Regions from separate parts of the Buttiauxella sp. AC142 genome, predicted to be linked through region 1. Evidence: predicted binding sites of a transcription regulator. Region 1 holds the regulator's gene; the other holds the start of a gene.
What was found. Region 1 encodes LexA, which represses DNA repair genes until DNA is damaged. Its sites were predicted from a motif close to TNCTGTATGTACATACAGNA; they were not measured.
Positions count from the first base shown of each region.

Region 1 (9,758 bases):
CCAAAATCAGATAAGAGAGACGAGAGTTTACTCTATCTCCCTCCGAGGAAACAGAAGGAGTTCTCATGGCAACACGCATTGAATTTAGTCAACACGGCGGGCCTGAAGTGCTAAAAGTCGCGGAATTCACCCCAACGGCCCCCGCAGAGCACGAAGTGCAAGTTGAGAATAAAGCGATTGGTATCAACTACATTGATACATACATTCGCAGCGGTTTATACCCACCGCCGATGCTACCCAGCGGCCTCGGTACAGAAGCTGCAGGGGTCGTGACTAAAGTTGGCAGTGCGGTAACACATCTTAAAGTCGGCGACCGCGTGGTGTATGCGCAGTCAGGACTTGGCGCTTACAGCAGCGTGCATAATGTGCCCGCCGATAAAGCCGCAAAACTTCCTGATGCTATCTCTTTTGAGCAAGCTGCCGCGTCGTTCCTCAAGGGTCTCACGGTCTATTATCTGCTGCGTAAAACCTACGATATCAAACCCAATGAAGTTTTCTTATTCCATGCTGCGGCCGGTGGCGTTGGGCTGATCGCATGCCAATGGGCGAAAGCGTTGGGTGCCAAATTAATCGGTACGGTCGGCTCTGCGCAAAAAGCAGAAAGCGCCAAACAAGCCGGCGCCTGGCAGACCATTAACTATCGTGAAGAGAATCTTGTCGAGCGGGTAAAAGAGATTACCGGCGGCAAAAAAGTGGCGGTGGTTTATGACTCGGTTGGGAAAGATACCTGGGAATCATCGCTGGATTGTCTTCAGCGCCAGGGTTTGATGGTGAGTTTTGGCAACTCCTCCGGCCCGGTTACGGGTGTGAATCTGGGCATTTTGAACCAGAAAGGCTCGCTGTATGTTACTCGTCCGTCACTAAATGGTTACGTGACCACGCGTGAAGAGCTTGAGGAAGCCTGCAACGAACTGTTCTCGTTGATTGCCAGCGGCGTGATAAAAGTCGATGTGTCTGATAACCAGAAGTTTGCCTTGAGCGATGCCGCTCTGGCTCATACAACGCTGGAGAGTCGCAGCACACAAGGCTCTAGTTTACTGATTCCATAAAAGAATTTGGGCCTCCCGAGGGAAGCCCATTCTTTTTTTGTTCGCACGGTATGTAGGGTACAGCGCGATGAATTCGTATTTTCGCAACCCGTTAATAATGTCAGGTTTGGTAAATAATTGATATCCCACGACCCGCAAACTTAGCCAGAAAGATGCGAGGTTGTGATCAACTCCGCAATACCTGAGCAATCTGCCGGGTTATTACAAACAAAACCTAGCGTTTGTCGGCAACCAATGACAGTGCATGTTCTACAACATCAATTCCGGCACCCGCTTTATGGGCGTTTTCGCTCAGGTAACGACGCCACTGGCGCGCACCGGGGATCCCCTGGAACAGACCGAGCATATGGCGAGTGACATGGCCTAAGTAAGTGCCGTTTGCCAGTTCACGCTCGATGTACGGGTACATGGCGCGAACCGCCGCAACGGTGTCGACTTCTTGCGAGTCAATGCCAAAAATCTCACGATCAACCGCCGTCAGCAGGCCTGGGTTTTGATAGGCTTCGCGCCCAACCATCACGCCATCCATATGTTCGAGATGCGCTTTCGCTTCTTCCAGCGATTTGATACCGCCGTTAATCGACATCGTTAAATGCGGAAAATCACGCTTCAACTGGTAAACACGGGGGTAATCCAGCGGTGGAATTTCACGGTTTTCCTTCGGGCTTAAACCCGAAAGCCAGGCTTTACGGGCATGAATGATGAACATTTCACATTCGCCCTTCCCGGCAACCGTACCGATAAAATCACACAAAAATTCGTAACTGTCCTGGTCATCAATGCCGATACGCGTTTTGACGGTGACAGGGATAGATACCACGTCGCGCATCGCTTTAATGCAATCAGCAACGCGCTGAGCATCCGCCATCAGACATGCGCCGAACATACCGTTTTGCACCCGATCAGACGGGCAACCGACGTTCAGGTTAATTTCATCGTAGCCACGTTCTTCAGCCAGTTTCGCGCATTGTGCCAGCGCGGCCGGGTCACTTCCGCCTAATTGCAAAGCGATGGGATGCTCGTCTTCGCTGTACGCCAGATAATCCCCTTTGCCGTGAATAATCGCACCGGTGGTCACCATTTCGGTGTACAGCAGTGTCTGGCTTGATAACTGACGCAAGAAATAACGGCAGTGGCGATCGGTCCAGTCGAGCATCGGTGCAATAGAAAAACGATGTGGCTGGAAAGGAGTGTGGCTGATTTGTGAGGACATAGGCACTGGCGTTTACGGGCTACGGTTAAAAAAGGGTCGGTACTATAGCATAAAGCAGCGTCGGGACACCCGCTCGTCCCGACGGCTATTTTTATCAGAAGGTGACGCTAAGCTGTGCGCCTGCACCCCAGGTCTGGTCCTCGCCGTACAGCCCCATTAAATCGACATGCACGCGATTAAAGGGCGCGAAGCCAACACCGCCGGTAAAGACGTTGCTATCGTTTGCTTTAACATCTGCGCGATAGCCCGCCCGCACCGCAAGCCATGACAGCGGCGTAATTTCAGCACCGACCCCAACGTACTGCGAGTCTTCTTCGCTTTTGAAGCCTTTGGTTTCGGTGAGATCGCCATCGGCGCTAAGGGTAATGAGGTCGTTATGCCAGGAGACACCTGCGGTCACTAACGGACGAATTTGGTAAGTGTCTTTGTAGTTGACCGTCTCGCCGGTTCTGCCATTGGTGATCAAGATGTCTTTGGTATCAATGTCACGCGAAACCAGGTTCTGGCCGCTCAAACCTACCGTCCAGTTTTCGCCAAAATCGGCTGCCATGCCCGCATCGACGTTGAAACCCGTGTCGTCATTACGATAGCGGCTATTTTTCCAGTCGTTGCTGTCGTAGGAATAGATCGACGTGGTGTAGTTGTATAACCAGGTTTTTTGCAGCTTTGGCGTGATGCCAAAAGAGACCGGTACGCCACCAAGATCAAACTGTTTCGCCAGCGCCACGCCATAGTCGGAGACAATAGCGGCGCGGCCTGAGGCGGTGGAGTTCAGCTGGCTGGTAATAGCATCGGAGCCGTTAATAGCGGCGTCCAACGCCACGCCACCTGCAACAACATTAGAATTAGCGATGCCGTTGAGGTAATCAATATCTTGTTGATCAATAGAGGAACTGACGTGCGCACGCGCATAAGCTTTTGCAACAAATGCCACCGAAAGCACGTCATTCGGAATACTGACTGCGATGCTCGCCCCCGCTTTAGCGTTTGCGGTTTTCCCTTTCAGATCGTTTAGTTCACCAGCCAGATCGCCCGCCGCCCCCTGAAGCTGATTGAGCGATCCATTTGGATTTAAAAGGATATCCTGCAGGGTAAGATTGTCGAAAACGTTTTTGTATTGATCGACCGTATCGCTAATTTCATCAATCTGATCCTGCAGGTTATCTTTATCAGTAATTTGACCGCTGACCGCAGGCAGAATTACCGTTACCGTATCATCCTGCTTTGCTTTTGCCAGCAAGGCGGGGTTGGTGAGAACACCACTTCCGTAACTTCCGGAGGCAACACCCGTGCCCCCCATTGCATCACTACGTGCTTCAGCCCAGGTACCAGCCGCGAAGACCGGATTTGCCACAAATAAAGATGCAGCGCTAAGCGCCACCAAAGTTTTAATTTTTTTCATTCACCGCTCGTCTGTTGATCAGTTGTAATAACTAGCCCCCGCCAGTTATGACTGAACGCAGGCAGACTATTGCTGTGAATAAAAAGCTAAAAAGTGAGCTGTTTCGCCCATAGAAATCCTGTTTCTATCCATCAGGATTATCGGTTCAAAATTCCTTTGCAGACTTATTTATAGTTTACCGTTCGTTTTTCGGGAAGGCAGACCATCGTGCTGACCAAAGAATTGCGGTGGATGGTCAATCCAGCGATCTTTACGTTGTGCTGCATAAGAGGGGTTTAAGGGGTAGTAAATTCTGTTTTCCGCTTTATTGGCTTCGCCGACAATCAGCAGTCGCACTTCATGTTCGGTGTTATTAATAAAAGTATGGCAAACGCCTGTCCCTGCCGGGAAGCCGACACTATCTCCAGGTTCCAGCGCATAGAGGTGCCCGTTAATCCACACTTGCGGATGCCCTTCCAGGACATAAGCAAACTCTTCTTCACTGCTTTCGGCGTGCGGATAAGAAGTCCGGCGGCCAGGCAACAAGCGTTCATGATGTATTCCCAGGCGTGTTAAACCCAGTTTACGAGCCAGCGGTGCGCCAATGGAAAATAATTCAGTGCTATCGGGATAGGTTGAATCATCTTCACCTTCCAGTTCTTTCCAGTGGCGAATGCAATCAGGTTTATTCATAACAAACTCCGGGATAGTCATCTCAAAAGGATTTGACCAGAATGGCGCACCATTCGGCGTTTTTTACGCATTGTGGTAAAGTGTAGGGCTAATCTACAGGGGAATGCTGATGGACATCACGACTTCACAAAACGTGTTAGCGCAGGCTGAAAAACTATGCGAGCAGCGTAATGTGCGCCTGACGCCACAACGCCTTGAAGTACTGCGTTTGCTGACACAGCAGGCAGGTGCAATCAGCGCTTATGATTTGCTGGATTTACTGCGTGCCAGCGAACCGCAAGCTAAACCCCCGACGGTGTATCGTGCGCTCGATTTTCTTCTCGAACAAGGTTTTGTACACCGTGTAGAGTCAACCAACAGCTATGTTTTATGCCATCTTTTTGATCAACCGACTCACTCATCAGCCATGTTTATCTGCGACCGATGTGGCGCGGTGAAAGAACAGGGTGCGGAAGGCGTAGAAGATATTATGCAGCAGTTGGCAGCCGAGTTAGGCTTTGCTCTGCATCATAATGTTATTGAGGCGCATGGATTATGCAGTGCTTGTGCGGAGGTTGAAGCGTGTAGCCACCCGGAAGCCTGTGGGCATGACCATTCGATTCAGTCAAAGAAGAAGTCGCGTTAGGGGTATGGGTACGTCCGTGTACCTGGGCAGGGCTGAGAGTTAACACATCTGAGGGAAACTAATTACCAACGGTATTTGTTGCGAGTTTCCCAATCAACGACTTCTTCCTCTGCCTTATCCTTTTCATATCCATAACGTTCCTGGATTTTGCCGACAAGCTGATCGCGCTTCCCTTCAATGACGGTCATATCATCGTCAGTCAGTTTGCCCCATTTCTCTTTTACTGTGCCTTTGAACTGTTTCCAGTTACCGCCGATTTCGTCTTTATTCATAATAATATCCTCATCGTTCGGTGAAAAATTACTAACAAAAATTACCATCGTCCGGGTGCTTCCGTTTGGCTGACACCCTGTTTCTGCTGGACGTGGGAATAATTGTAGTCAAGGATATGGTGGTATGGGGAAAACTAAGAATGTTTAACCTAACGGCTTAATCTTGAACATTGTTAAACCAGGTATTTTTCTGCCAGTGGCGACGCCAGATCCATCCCAGCGACAAACCTCTTAGCGCAAGGAATACAGCTAACGAAAGCCACAACCCGTGGTTGCCTAAATACGGTACGGTAAACATCGACAGGCCAAAGCCCAACGCCGCGACAGCCATGCTATTGCGCATTTCAGTCCCTCGAGTTGCGCCTATAAACATGCCATCGAGCAAATAGCACCACACGCCGACAACGGGTAAAATTATCTGCCAATACAAATAGATATCCGCTTGCCGTTGCAGCTCAGCAATTGAGGTCAAAAGGGAAACAATTTGCTCACCCAATAAGGCATAAACGGCGGCGAATGCCAGTGCGACTAAACCGGCCTGGCGACATGCAGCCCCCCAGACTTCGAGTAATTGCCCCCGATTTTTTGCCCCATAAGCCTGCCCGGAATGTGCCTCAACGGCATAAGCAAAACCATCGAGCGCGTAAGCGGTGAAGGTCAGCAACGTCATTAGTACCGCATTCACCGCGACGATTTCGCTACCCAAACGCGCGCCAAAGATGGTCACGGAGGCAAAACAGATCTGTAATAACAGCGAGCGGAGCATGATGTCGCGGTTAAGCGCCAACAAACGCCGAACATTACCGCGCCACGCCTGTTTGAGCATTTCACCACTGATTCCACGCAGGCCCATGACCTTTTTCACCATGAGCAAGCCGATGATAAATGTGGCGTATTCAGCCGTGACAGTAGCGAGTGCCGCCCCCTGAACATTCATATGCAGCCCCATCACCAGCCACACGTCGAGCACAATATTCAGAACGTTACCGACCACTAACAAAATAACCGGCGCGCGTGCGTATTGAACGCCCAGCAACCAGCCGAGCAAGACCAAATTAGCCAGGGAGGCCGGGGCGCTTAACCAACGAATCTCAAGAAAACGTTGCGCCTGAAAGAGCACGTCCTGATTACCGCCGACAATACGCAGAGCCAGCGAGATTAGTGGTTCGCGCAGCAAGACAATGGCAATACCCGCTCCGAGTGCCAGCAATAAAGGCTGAACCAGTGCGCGAGCTAAAGCGGAGGGGTTGTTTGCGCCAAAGGCCTGGGCGGTTAAGCCGGTGGTACTCATGCGCAGAAAGAGCAATAACATAAACAGGAAGCTGGTTGCCGTCGCTCCAATCGCGACACCACCGAGATAAACAGGACTATCCAGATGACCAATAACAGCCGTATCGACAAGGCCAAGCAGCGGGACGGTAATGTTGGAGAAAATCATGGGTAAAGCGAGGCGCCAGAGCGCACGATCCGCTGTGGAGAATAATTGCATGACCTCTCCTGAAGGAGATCAAAGAGAATTAAGACAGTGATGCGTACTTAAATACGCATCACCTAAAGAGATTTTACAGCCAGTCGCCGTTGCGAATAACCCCAACAGCCAGCCCTTCAATCGAGAAGTTATGCTCGCGCAGGTCAACCACTATCGGCTCGAATTCGCTGTTTTCTGGCAGCAGATGAACGGTATTCCCTTGCTGTTTCAAACGTTTAACGGTCACTTCATCATCAATGCGCGCAACCACAACCTGGCCGTTACGCACATCCTGAGTTTTATGCACCGCCAGTAAATCACCGTCCATAATACCGATGTCTTTCATAGACATCCCGCTGACGCGCAGCAGGAAGTCGGCATTCGGTTTGAACAATGAAGGATCTACCTGGTAATGGCCTTCGATATGCTGCTGCGCAAGGAGTGGTTCACCCGCAGCGACGCGCCCAACCAGCGGGATACCAGTGATCTCTTCCACCAGCAAACGAATGCCACGCGAAGCGCCGGAAACAATCTCAATCACGCCTTTACGGGCGAGAGCTTTTAAATGTTCTTCAGCAGCGTTCGGAGAACGGAACCCCAGACGTTGAGCAATCTCGGCACGTGTCGGTGGCATGCCGGTCTGGCTGATATGATCCCGAATAAGATCAAACACCTCTTGCTGCCTGGTAGTTAACGCTTTCATTCCGCCCCCTGGGTGTTTATACAGTTATGCTGTGAGTATATACAGTTAAAGGCGAATTTGGAACCACAAATTGAGCAAAAAACCAGGCACTTAACTATTCTGGAAAGACTATCGCAAATGCTGCCAAAGCAGCGTGACCCAGGTAATTACTGCAAGGATAATGGCGATTAATACAGCGGCTGAGCCCATATCTTTTGCTCGCCCGGAAAGCTCGTGATAGTCAGTACCAACACGGTCAACGAGGGCCTCAATAGCGCTATTGAGGATTTCGACAATCATCACCAACACCACTGAACCAATCAGTAAAATACGGGTAATAGGGTCAACATCTAACCAGCAGGCAATAGCAATGGCGATGACAGCCGAAACGCCCTCCTGGCGGAAAGCAGCTTCGTTGATCCAGGCCGCTTTTAGCCCTTTCCATGAATAGCCTGCAGCTTTGATAATACGGGTAAGTCCAGTGGTACTACTCGCCATTTTGGGCAACCTTTTCAAATTATTTGCATCAATGCTTGTCAAAATTATAACGCCACAGAAATCTGGGTCAGATTCTGATATTCTTGCGGCGAATTTGCATCATTAACCTGAGGCTTTACATCGTTTATGTCAGGCTGGCCAAGAATCTACTACAAATTACTTAATTTACCATTAGGCGTTCTGGTAAAGAGCAAGTCTATTCCGGCAGATCCACAAGCCGAACTGGGCTTAGATCCCACACGTCCAATAATGTACGTGCTGCCCTATAACTCAAAGGCGGACTTATTAACGCTGCGCGCTCAATGCCTCGCGCATAACTTGCCCGACCCTCTCGAGCCGTTAGAAATCGACGGAGCGGTGCTGCCGCGCTATGTCTTTATCCATGGTGGGCCGCGTGTATTCACTTATTACACGCCGAAAGAAGAGTCGATCAAGCTGTTCCATGATTACCTCGATTTACACCGTAGCAATCCAAATCTGGACGTGCAGATGGTGCCTGTTTCGGTCATGTTTGGCCGTTCACCGGGGCGCGAAAAAGGCGAAGTGAATCCGCCATTAAGAATGCTCAACGGCATTCAAAAATTCTTCGCCGTCTCCTGGCTTGGGCGCGACAGCTTTGTGCGTTTTTCCGCACCGGTTTCGCTGCGCCAGATGGCAACCGATCACGGCACAGATAAAAAAATCGCTCAGAAACTGGCGCGAGTGGCACGTATGCACTTCGCTCGCCAGCGTTTAGCGACTGTTGGCCCGCGTCTGCCGGTGCGTCAGGATCTGTTTAACAAACTTCTGGCATCAAAAGCTATCGCTCGCGCGGTAGAAGACGAAGCGCGTAGCAAGAAAATCTCCCATGAAAAAGCACAGCAAAATGCTGTCGCGCTGATGGAAGAGATTGCCGCCAACTTCTCTTATGAAGCCGTTCGTTTGACCGACCGCGTGTTAGGACTGACGTGGAACCGTTTGTACCAGGGCATTAACGTTCACAACGCTGAGCGTGTGCGCCAACTGGCTCATGACGGCCATGAGATTGTCTATGTGCCCTGCCACCGCAGCCACATGGACTACATGCTGCTGTCTTACGTGCTTTATCACCAGGGGCTAGTTCCTCCGCACATCGCGGCGGGTATCAACCTGAATTTCTGGCCAGCAGGCCCGATTTTCCGTCGCCTGGGAGCGTTCTTTATTCGCCGTACCTTTAAAGGCAGCAAACTCTATTCCACCGTGTTCCGTGAATATCTTGGCGAGCTGTTTAGCCGTGGCTATTCCGTTGAATATTTTGTGGAAGGTGGGCGTTCCCGTACCGGGCGTTTGCTTGATCCGAAAACCGGCACGCTGTCGATGACCATTCAGGCCATGCTGCGCGGTGGTACTCGTCCAATTACATTGGTGCCAATTTACATTGGCTACGAGCATGTAATGGAAGTGGGGACTTACGCCAAAGAACTGCGTGGAGCGACCAAAGAGAAAGAGAGCTTTATGCAGATGGTGCGCGGGCTGAGCAAGCTGCGTAATCTCGGCCAGGGCTATGTGAACTTCGGCGAACCGATGCCGTTGATGACATTCCTCAATCAACGTGTTCCTGAGTGGCGTGATTCAATCGATCCAATCGAAGCGATTCGCCCGGCGTGGCTGACGCCAACGGTCAATGAAATTGCTGCCGAGCTGATGGTGCGTATCAACAATGCAGGGGCGGCAAATGCCATGAACCTGTGTTGTACCGCATTACTCGCTTCGCGTCAGCGTTCACTTACTCGTGAACAATTGACCGAGCAGCTCAACTGCTACCTGAGCCTGTTGCGTAATGTGCCGTATTCACCAGATGCGACCACGCCAGACCAGCCAGCAGAAGCGCTGATTGAACACGCGTTGCAAATGAACAA
Region 1 covers NZ_CEEDCH010000001.1:32,722-42,479, reverse strand. Annotated here, with positions in the region: gene AC0IWZ_RS00185 (NADPH:quinone reductase) at 66-1,049, shown strand; gene dusA (tRNA dihydrouridine(20/20a) synthase DusA) at 1,264-2,262, opposite strand; gene AC0IWZ_RS00175 (conjugal transfer protein TraF) at 2,357-3,664, opposite strand; gene AC0IWZ_RS00170 (cupin domain-containing protein) at 3,833-4,336, opposite strand; gene zur (zinc uptake transcriptional repressor Zur) at 4,446-4,961, shown strand; gene AC0IWZ_RS00160 (CsbD family protein) at 5,024-5,233, opposite strand; gene dinF (MATE family efflux transporter DinF) at 5,391-6,722, opposite strand; gene lexA (transcriptional repressor LexA) at 6,796-7,404, opposite strand; gene AC0IWZ_RS00145 (diacylglycerol kinase) at 7,513-7,881, opposite strand; gene plsB (glycerol-3-phosphate 1-O-acyltransferase PlsB) at 8,008-9,758, shown strand, end outside.

Region 2 (9,758 bases), 1.6 Mb from region 1:
AAAGCGCCGTCATTGGTTAACACCAGCAGACCTTCGCTGTCGCGATCCAGACGGCCCGCCGCGTAAATTCCTTGTAACGGTATGTAATCTTTCAGCGTGCTGCGGCCAGATTCGTCGGTGAACTGCGGTAGCACATCGTAGGGTTTATTGAAGATAACCAGCCGCTTCGGTCCGCTATGCTGTGGTTTTTTGGCAGGTCGTTGCGTGCTGAATCGTTTAACTTGCTGGTTTCTAAAAGAAGTTTTATTCATAGTGTTTTCAGACGTTAGGTATTAACGCATTATAACGGAAATCACCAGTGATTGGCGCGGGCCTGATATTCAAGTAGTATTGACACGCACATTACAAATCATTAACAAAAAGAATCGCTCGAAGGAGAAGGTTAATGGAAAGCAAAGTAGTTGTTCCGGCGGAAGGTAAAAAGATCACCCTGCAAGATGGCAAACTGAATGTTCCTCACAACCCAATCATTCCTTTCATTGAAGGTGATGGTATCGGTGTGGACGTGACGCCAGCTATGATCAAAGTGGTTGATGCCGCCGTGCAGAAGGCCTACAAAGGCGAGCGGAAAATTTCCTGGATGGAAATCTATACCGGCGAAAAATCTACCCAACTTTATGGCCAGGACGTCTGGCTGCCAGAAGAAACTCTGGACCTGATTCGTGATTACCGTGTGGCGATTAAAGGCCCACTGACCACGCCAGTTGGCGGCGGCATTCGTTCCCTGAACGTTGCGCTGCGTCAGCAGCTTGACCTGTACGTGTGCCTGCGTCCGGTGCGTTACTACCAGGGCACGCCAAGCCCGGTTAAACACCCAGAACTGACCAACATGGTTATCTTCCGTGAAAACTCAGAAGATATTTATGCGGGCATCGAGTGGAAGGCTGACAGCGCTGAAGCTGAAAAAGTCATCAAATTCCTGCGTGATGAAATGGGCGTGACGAAAATTCGTTTCCCAGAACATTGCGGTATCGGCATCAAGCCGTGCTCTGAAGAAGGCACCAAACGCCTGGTTCGTGCAGCCATCGAATACGCAATCACTAACGACCGTGATTCTGTGACCCTGGTTCACAAAGGCAACATCATGAAATTCACCGAAGGTGCTTTCAAAGACTGGGGCTACCAGCTGGCGCGTGAAGAATTCGGCGGCGAGCTGATCGACGGCGGCCCATGGGTGAAACTGAAAAACCCTAACACCGGCAAAGAAATCGTTGTTAAAGACGTGATCGCGGATGCGTTCCTGCAACAGATCCTGCTGCGTCCTGCTGAATATGACGTTATTGCTTGTATGAACCTGAACGGTGACTACATCTCCGACGCCCTGGCCGCTCAGGTTGGCGGTATCGGTATCGCACCAGGCGCTAACATCGGTGACGAATGTGCACTGTTCGAAGCGACCCACGGCACTGCACCAAAATATGCTGGCCAGGACAAAGTGAACCCAGGTTCAATTATCCTTTCCGCAGAAATGATGCTGCGTCATATGGAATGGTTCGAAGCGGCTGACTTAATTGTTAAAGGTATGGAAGGCGCGATTAACGCCAAAACTGTAACTTACGATTTCGAACGCCTGATGGAAGGCGCTAAGCTGCTGAAATGTTCAGAGTTTGGCGACGCAATGATCGAACATATGTAATTAGCAAATTCGCTAATGATAAAAGGGGGAGCCAATGGCTCCCTTTTTTTATTGTTTTTCTGAAATCGTGAGCTACTACCCTTTACCAAAACTCTGGACGTGATTAATAGATGAATCGACCGAATTCAGGTTCAATCAAAGAGGATGTGGAATGGAAAATTACTCCAACAAAAGTGGTGATTCACAAGTTGTCAGTTTCCAGATTGATGCAAATTCGATGAAAGTCCGGTTCAAGAATAATCACGTGTATCTATACGATATCCGCCACCCAGGGCCAGAGCATCTGGAAAAAATGAAAGAACTGGCGCGTGCCGGATGGGGTTTGAACACTTATATAGAAAGCGAAGTCAAAAACGATTTCTCATCAAAAGTGTTTTAAATCGCAGTAACCGGGTTATGAGAAGTGCAATTTTTACACAAAATACAGATTTTTCGCTCGTGACTGGTTGATTTTATAACAATAAGTTGAATTTTTAAGCGAACGGTTCGCAAGGAATTGCATCGTAGATCGAGTTTATGTACTATGCATTCCACGCCGACTTAGCTCAGTAGGTAGAGCAACTGACTTGTAATCAGTAGGTCACCAGTTCGATTCCGGTAGTCGGCACCATATTTAAGAAAACCACCTTTCAGGTGGTTTTTTTTCGTCTGTATGAAATCAAATTGAAGGAAGGCTAGCTTTCGATAGCGCTTCCTCAGTCGTGCGTTAAATCCAACCCTGCTGACTTGCAAGCCAGACAAGGATAGCGACGACAATTAAAACTACGGTTGTTTTTCTCATTGTTATGCGACCTGTTGTTAGTCTTCGCAAACCAGCCAGAAATCCGCTTCATCAAACATCTCTTCAACCAGACGGTTGATTTTCTCTTTCTCATTTTTCGTGCAATCACTGTGAACCGCATTCATCTGCATGGGTTTCACTCTGACGTCAGCATCTGGAAAAATGGTCTGAACTCTTCGGGTAAGCTCGGCAAGGATTTTTTCATTTGCACCGGGAAGACCCGCTACATTTCGTTTGTCGTAAACCAGTTCCACGAACATTGATACGTCTCTTTTAAGGCTGTGTTTATATACAGTAATAAATCTCGACATTCAAGGCAAGGGATGTTATTGAAAAAGAATGCTGGAGCTTTCACAGGTAGAGCTATTCTGCGGTACTGGCCGCAACAGGTAACTCTGCTTTCCGCGCTTTTATTTGTTCCATGATGAGCTGATAAGCAACGTAATACTTAAAGATGTTGCTCACGTATTGCACCGTTTCGTTACCTATACGCAGCTGCGCAATTCTTTCAACATTGTTAAACCAGATATTGGGGTCAAGGCCATTTTTGGTCGCTTCTTTACGTAACCGGGCAATTTTAGCCGGTCCCGCGTTATAAGATGCGAAAGTGAATAGCATTTTGTTCATGTCACTCATGGGTTCATCAGCAAAATAACGGTCGCGCATGAAGCGGATGTATTTCACTCCTGCATTAATGTTCGGGTCGATTAAACTGATATCGCCTACCTTTAACTCTTTACCGGTGGTAGGAAGAACCTGCATCACGCCAATCGCGCCGCTTTTGCTTCGCACAGACTGATCGAGTCGTGACTCCTGGTAGCCTTGAGCTGCCATTAGTAACCAATCGACATTATATTGCGCACCATATTTGCGAAATATTTCAGTGACCTGATTAAATTTATTTATCTCTTCTTCCGAACGCGCATCTTTTACCCACTTCGTATTGCGTAAATATTTATAAACCTGCTGATTGCCGAATGACGTGCCGATTTTATGGCTAGCCGTGAATTTATCGAGCTGGGCTTTAAGCAAAGGGGAGTTTTTACGCATAGCAAGCGCGATAGAACCGTCATCCCGCAGCGTAATATTTTCGTAAACCACAATGTTGGGGTAAATCTGTTTCCACAAGATTGCCAGGTATCTGTCCACCACGGTGTAGTCGGCGAGGTTCGCATTTACCATTTCCAGAATATCTTCGGGTTCAAAATTGCCGGGGGCTTTGATCACTATCGCGGGTGGAAGTTGTTTCTCGGTCAGGCTTTTATTAAGCGTATCAATACTCGAAATATAGCTGGTGGAAGGGTTAACAAACAGAGATTTACCAGACAGCGATTCTGCTGTTGTGAGTTCGGGAGCCTTGCCGCTGGCAATCACTACTTCACGGACATTTTTTGCTAAGGGAACGCTGAAATCGACTAACTTTTCGCGTTCTGGAGTCATCGTTAAATTGGCAGCAATGATATCGCCACGGCCAGCAATTAGCTGTGGGATGAGCTGATCACGTGCGGTTGGAATAAAAAGGAGATGTGTTTTTTTTGAGGGTTTAAGGCCTTTATTGATTTGTTTGTCAAACTGTTGCATCAACTCAACCATGATGCCGCGCTGCGTACCCCGGTTGTCAATAAAGTAGAAAGTTTTGCTGTAAGGGATTAAAACGCGTATCACGCGCCGCTCTTTCATCACATCATAATCACCCAGGACGGTGTTAACCTGGGTATCGAATTTCAACGGCTGTTCGTCGGTGGCTGCATGCGTCATCGGCAAAAACGTAGACATCAAGAGAAGTACCAACAACAAACGGGCCATCGCGACACCATCTACACATTCATCCGGCTACCGTTTAACTATAGCTCGCACACAGATGCTTTGATTAAAAAACACACACTCGTATTCGAGGGTTGTGTAGAAGGGCGGCGGGGCGGCAATCCTTGATGAGAAAATTATTATTTGAAAATAATTCTTGCTTCCAAAGCGCAGGCATGAGTAAATGCGTCATCGGTTTGGAAGACAGACCTTATGAAAGCAGTTTTAGTAAAGCAGTCCTCAGTTCAAGCGCTATCAAGTCATCAGATACCCTTCTTCGTGAGTCTCCTCCTAAGTGCCTAAATAAGAAACGTTCTGCAATACAGACCACGTTCGCCATACTAAATGGCTGTAAAATAATGAGGAAGTATCTATGTCTAAAATGACTGGTTTAGTAAAATGGTTTAACCCAGAAAAAGGTTTCGGTTTCATCACTCCTGACAATGGTAGCAAAGATGTGTTCGTTCACTTCTCTGCCATTCAGAGCAATGATTTCAAAACTCTGGACGAAGGCCAGAAAGTTGAGTTCTCTGTTGAGAACGGCGCTAAAGGTCCATCAGCAACTAACGTTGTTGCTCTGTAAGACTGCTAACGCATACTGAGACTTACGCATGCGAAGACGGTGAATAACCCGAGCCGTTAAGTCAAAGAGAATAAACCCGCCATTGTGCGGGTTTTTTGTTATCTCAAATCCGCTAACGCCCATCTTTTATACCTTTAAATCAAAGACATAATACTGCAGTGGTTATGCCCGCTATTTACATTAAATCACGATACACCGTCTGTAGGTTTACGCTCATTAGACTATGCTTATAGTGAAATATGCTTTTTTCAGTGTAGTTAGCATTAATAACTGGAGTTTTTTTATGGGCTTTTGGCGTATTGTTTTTACGATTATTTTACCCCCATTGGGTGTGTTGCTAGGTAAGGGATTCGGCTGGGCATTTATTCTGAACATTGTACTGACGCTGCTAGGCTACATCCCTGGGTTAATTCATGCTTTCTGGGTACAAACCCGCAATTAGTCAAATAAAACCGTGTCGCTGGTTTTAAGTCACGCGGTGTAAGCAGAAAATATCCACGGCGTGTTTTTTGGAACGCGCTCTTGACGCTACAGGCTACGAGGTAAAACTCGTGGCCTGTTTACATTTTCATCTAAGAATGTTCTGATATAGTCAATTTTTAAGGTGCTACAGAGTCTTTTTATGTTTCAGTTAAAACCGGGCATGCTGGCAATGATTATCGGTTCCCGTACCGCCGCCGGGCGTGTGAATGTCGGTAAATCAGTCGAACTTTTTGGTCTTTGCGAGCCGGGCGAAAGCTTTGTAAACCCGGTTACAGGCGTTGTGACGCAACTTCCACACGATGCTAATCATCCATTGTGGCTGGTGACAGGCAATGTTATTGCCTTTGATGGTCGTGAAGGTTATACCTTTGTCCGGGCTGAATATTTGTTGCCGTTAGATAAGTCATTATTGCCAGAAGTTGATGAAACGCTCGCGGTGCATTGATTGGCTTGTGGGGCAGAGCGGGTAATTGAATGTCATTGATTACCCGTCTAACTCGGCGACGCGAGCGATTAGCGCAGAAATCTCTCTATCTGCGTAAACTTCGATACCGTGCTGGCGCAGTAACGCCGTGGCAACCCCCATTCTCGGCAGCGTTCTTCCCTGAAATGTCCCGTCATAAATCTTCAAACTGCCACAGGTAGGACTGCCGTCCGTCATTAATGCCAGGCGACATCCGGATTCTTGCGCGGTTTTTAACGCAAGACATGCAGCTAACAAATAATGTTGGCTCACATCCGTACCGTCGCTTTCCAGAATGTTTGCTGATCCATTAAGTGCAGCCAGACCACCACCACCCACAAGTTCTGCGGGCAGACGAGGCGTGCTCAATCCCGCCGCCAGTTCCGGGCAATGAATGACCAACCGATTCTCTTGTTGCCAACGCGTCAGCACATCGGCCAGCAGAGGTTTATCCTGCCCGTTATAACGAACTTTAAAGCCCATCAAACAAGCACTGACCAGTATTTTTGTTTTCATTGCGTCACAGTGATTGAGGAGAAAAAGACACGCTACACCAGTGTATCCACGTTTTACTACCCTGCTAAATATGGGCGTTGCCAGGCAAAAAATATCGGCATATCCTATCATTCCTTATGTGCCAGAAGCTGTTAAACATAAGGATATTCAAATAAATGCCTCCATTACCTCTGAAACAAACTCTTCGTATTGCGCTGGTGGGTGACTTTAATCCTGCGGTTATCGCGCATCAGGCGATTCCCCTGGCTTTAGACAATGCAGCTGAATATGTTGGTGTCACCGCTGACTATGACTGGTTATCGACACCTGACGTGACAAGCCAGGAAGATCTCGTGGGATACGACGCAATTTGGTGCGTCCCGGCAAGTCCGTATCAAAATGAAGACGGTGCTTTTCTGGCCATCCGCTTTGCGCGTGAAAACCAGATCCCATTTCTGGGAACCTGTGGTGGGTTTCAGCATGCGGTAATTGAATACGCGCGGAATGTTATCGGATGGCACGATGCCGGACACGCTGAAACTGATAGTGAGGGAAGGTTAGTTATCGCGCCGCTGAGTTGCTCGCTGGTGGAGAAATCTGACGCGATAAAATTAAAGCCCGGCTCAATCATTGCTGAAGCTTATGGCCGGACGCAGATTGAAGAAGGCTATCACTGTAACTATGGGATTGCTGACAGTTTTGCCGACCAGATTCGCCAATCGCAACTACAGGTGACTGGCTGGGATAATCAAGGTGAAATCCGTGTCGTCGAGTTAAGTGGCCACCCATTTTTTGTCGGTACACTGTTTCAGCACGAGCGTAACGCATTGAAAAACAGACCTGCGCCGCTGGTTGAAGCATTGCTCAAAGCGGCGCAGCGTTAATCACGAAGACTGATGCGGGCGCGTTGGAGTTATCTCTGCATCACGCCCGGCAAAGCCCCCAAATACAGCCATGATACAGGCCAGCAGCGCGCATCCCATCAGTGGAAGGCTCCACTGGCCTGAAATATCATGAACTTTGCCCATCAACGGCGGTCCGAAAGCGGCTAATAAATAACCCACACATTGTGCCATACCCGAAAGCGCTGCCGCCTGGTGTGCACTGTTCGCCCGAAGGCCAATGAACGTGAGTCCTAAAATCATGGTCGCACCGGAACCAAAACCAAAGATCACCACCCAAACACTGGCTAAATCCGGCACCAATAGCAAGCCGACGGCGCTTATGGCGCACAGCAATGCCATCAGAATAGCGATCCCTCGTTGATCTTTGAGTCGGCTTAAGATCAAACCCACCAACAGGCCAGGAACGGCGGTCGCCAGTTGCATTAGTCCATGTAGCGAACCCGCTTGCGCCTCACTATAACCGTGACTTATCAGTATCGAAGGCAACCAGCCAATCACGACGTAATAAATAAGCGAGTTAATACCCAGGAATAATGTCACTTGCCATGCCAGTGCCGAAGTCCAGATACCGCGGTTGTGCAGTGCTTTGCTGGTGCTTAATGTTGATGAGGTATGATTTGATAGCTGCGGCAACCAGACCAGCAATGCCGCAGCCGGGAAAATCATCAAGGCTAATAGCGCGCCAGGCCAGCCGTATCCGTGTTGTGCAACAGGTACCACAAACATGGAACCGATGGCCGCTGCAACGCCCATCGTAAGTGAATAGGCACCAGTAAGACGTGCAACGTGGCCAGGAAAATCCCGCTTAATCAGGCCGGGCAATAGCACATTCCCGATAGCAATCCCGCAGCCAATGATTGCCGTACCAAAATACAATAATGCGGTATTTCCCGCAGATCGCAGCGCAATTCCAGCGCAGATAATCAACATGGCAGCAAACAGGGTGCGTTCAATCCCAAACCGGCGTGCAATACCAGCCGCTAATGGGGAAACTACCGCAAAAGCCAATAATGGCAACGTGGTGAGTATGCCCGTTTGCGCCGTCGTCAGGCCGAATGTCTCGCGAATCATATCCAACAAGGGGGCCGCACCGGTAAACGTGACGCGCAGCGTAGTGGCAATCATCAAAATACCGGCCAGCAGTAAGCCATGTTTTTTCAAACGTGTAGCAGTCATTGAACTCATAAAAAGATCTCTAAAAAACGATGCGCTCAAGATACACGCTTTGGGTATGGATGAAATCAACGTAAAATGACAGATTATCCCTAAAACCGGACAACTTAATGGAACGTGGCTTAGCCCTGGAAGGGTTCAATCCCGACAGTAATTGCCAGCCAGCTCAGGCATTTCGCATTCTGGTATCGGAAAGCGAAAACGAAATTCCTTTCCACCAGCATCGCAAAGGCCAATTGATTCTTGCGCTGCACGGCGGGATCACCTGTGAAGTTGAACCCGCATTGTGGATGGTGCCAACTCAGCATGCCGTCTGGATCCCAGGGGAAATGCCGCACAGCAACCGAGCCACCGCTAATGCACGGTTGTGCTTTCTGTTTATCGAACCGGGCGCGGTAGAGATGCCTGCGCAATGCTGCACGCTAAGAATTTCACCGCTGGTACGTGAGCTTATAGTGCATCTCACCGAGAAAAACGAAGGGGATTTATCTCAGCCCGAGACGCAAAGGTTGGTTCAGGTATTATTCGACGAACTGCCGCGCCAGGCGGTAGAACAGCTGCATTTACCTATGTCACGACACCCGAAAATTCGGTTTATTGCCGACCAACTGGTGCAACATCCACAGCAACGTTTAACTCTCGAACAATGGGCTTCGCAACTGGCGATGAGCGAGCGCAATCTCGCCCGCCTGGTGGTAAAAGAAACAGGGCTGAGTTTCCGGCGCTGGCGTCAGCAGTTGCAGTTAATCATCGCCTTGCAGCTGCTGATTGGCGGAGTATCAGTCCAACAAATTGCGAGCGAACTGGGATATGACTCAACCAACGCTTTTATAACGATGTTCAAAAAAGCACTCGGCAATACGCCGGGACGCTATCTGGCATCGCTTGAGCCTTAGGTTTTTCCGACAATTAACGAGACAAGTCCGGCGGCAATAAGTGGTCCGACAGGAACGCCGCGAAATAAGGCTACACCTAAAACCGTTCCCACCAGCAAACCGGCCACCAAACTTGGCTGGCTGCTCATTAATGTCACGCCGCGCCCGCCAAGCCAGGAAACAAATACCCCAACGACGATGGCAACCAGTGATTTCCAGTTGGTAAAGGAGTGAAGAAGGGTACTGGCGGGTAATGTTCCGCTGGCGATGGGAGCCATCACGCCAATGGTCAAAATGATTATCCCGACCGTTAAACCTTGTTTTTCAATCCACGGAAAGAACTGGCTCAGCGGCGTGACACGCACAATGATGAGTACCAGAATGGATACCGCAACGGTGGTGTTATGGCTGACAAAACCTAGTCCAGCCAGTGCCAGAAGTATTAAGAGGGTTGAGTCGAAGATCATTTTCATTCCTTGCGAAAAATAAAGTTGAGGCTTTTTTATTGTTAACACCCACTTTACGCGCAGGAATGTCTGGTCGTCAGCTTTTTTAAACGTT
Region 2 covers NZ_CEEDCH010000001.1:1,608,475-1,618,232, forward strand. Annotated here, with positions in the region: gene rluE (23S rRNA pseudouridine(2457) synthase RluE) at 1-251, opposite strand, end outside; gene icd (NADP-dependent isocitrate dehydrogenase) at 386-1,636, shown strand; gene AC0IWZ_RS07335 (hypothetical protein) at 1,788-2,015, shown strand; tRNA gene AC0IWZ_RS07340 (tRNA-Thr) at 2,171-2,246, shown strand; gene AC0IWZ_RS07345 (DinI-like family protein) at 2,435-2,677, opposite strand; gene AC0IWZ_RS07350 (MltF family protein) at 2,781-4,193, opposite strand; gene cspE (transcription antiterminator/RNA stability regulator CspE) at 4,594-4,803, shown strand; gene AC0IWZ_RS07360 (YqaE/Pmp3 family membrane protein) at 5,087-5,245, shown strand; gene AC0IWZ_RS07365 (hypothetical protein) at 5,426-5,731, shown strand; gene AC0IWZ_RS07370 (2-thiouracil desulfurase family protein) at 5,771-6,265, opposite strand; gene AC0IWZ_RS07375 (CTP synthase C-terminal region-related (seleno)protein) at 6,421-7,128, shown strand; gene AC0IWZ_RS07380 (CynX/NimT family MFS transporter) at 7,129-8,334, opposite strand; gene AC0IWZ_RS07385 (AraC family transcriptional regulator) at 8,433-9,218, shown strand; gene AC0IWZ_RS07390 (DUF441 domain-containing protein) at 9,215-9,661, opposite strand.
Region 2: a site for LexA is predicted at 2,695-2,714, ahead of AC0IWZ_RS07345 (DinI-like family protein). Genes of this name have one in related genera too.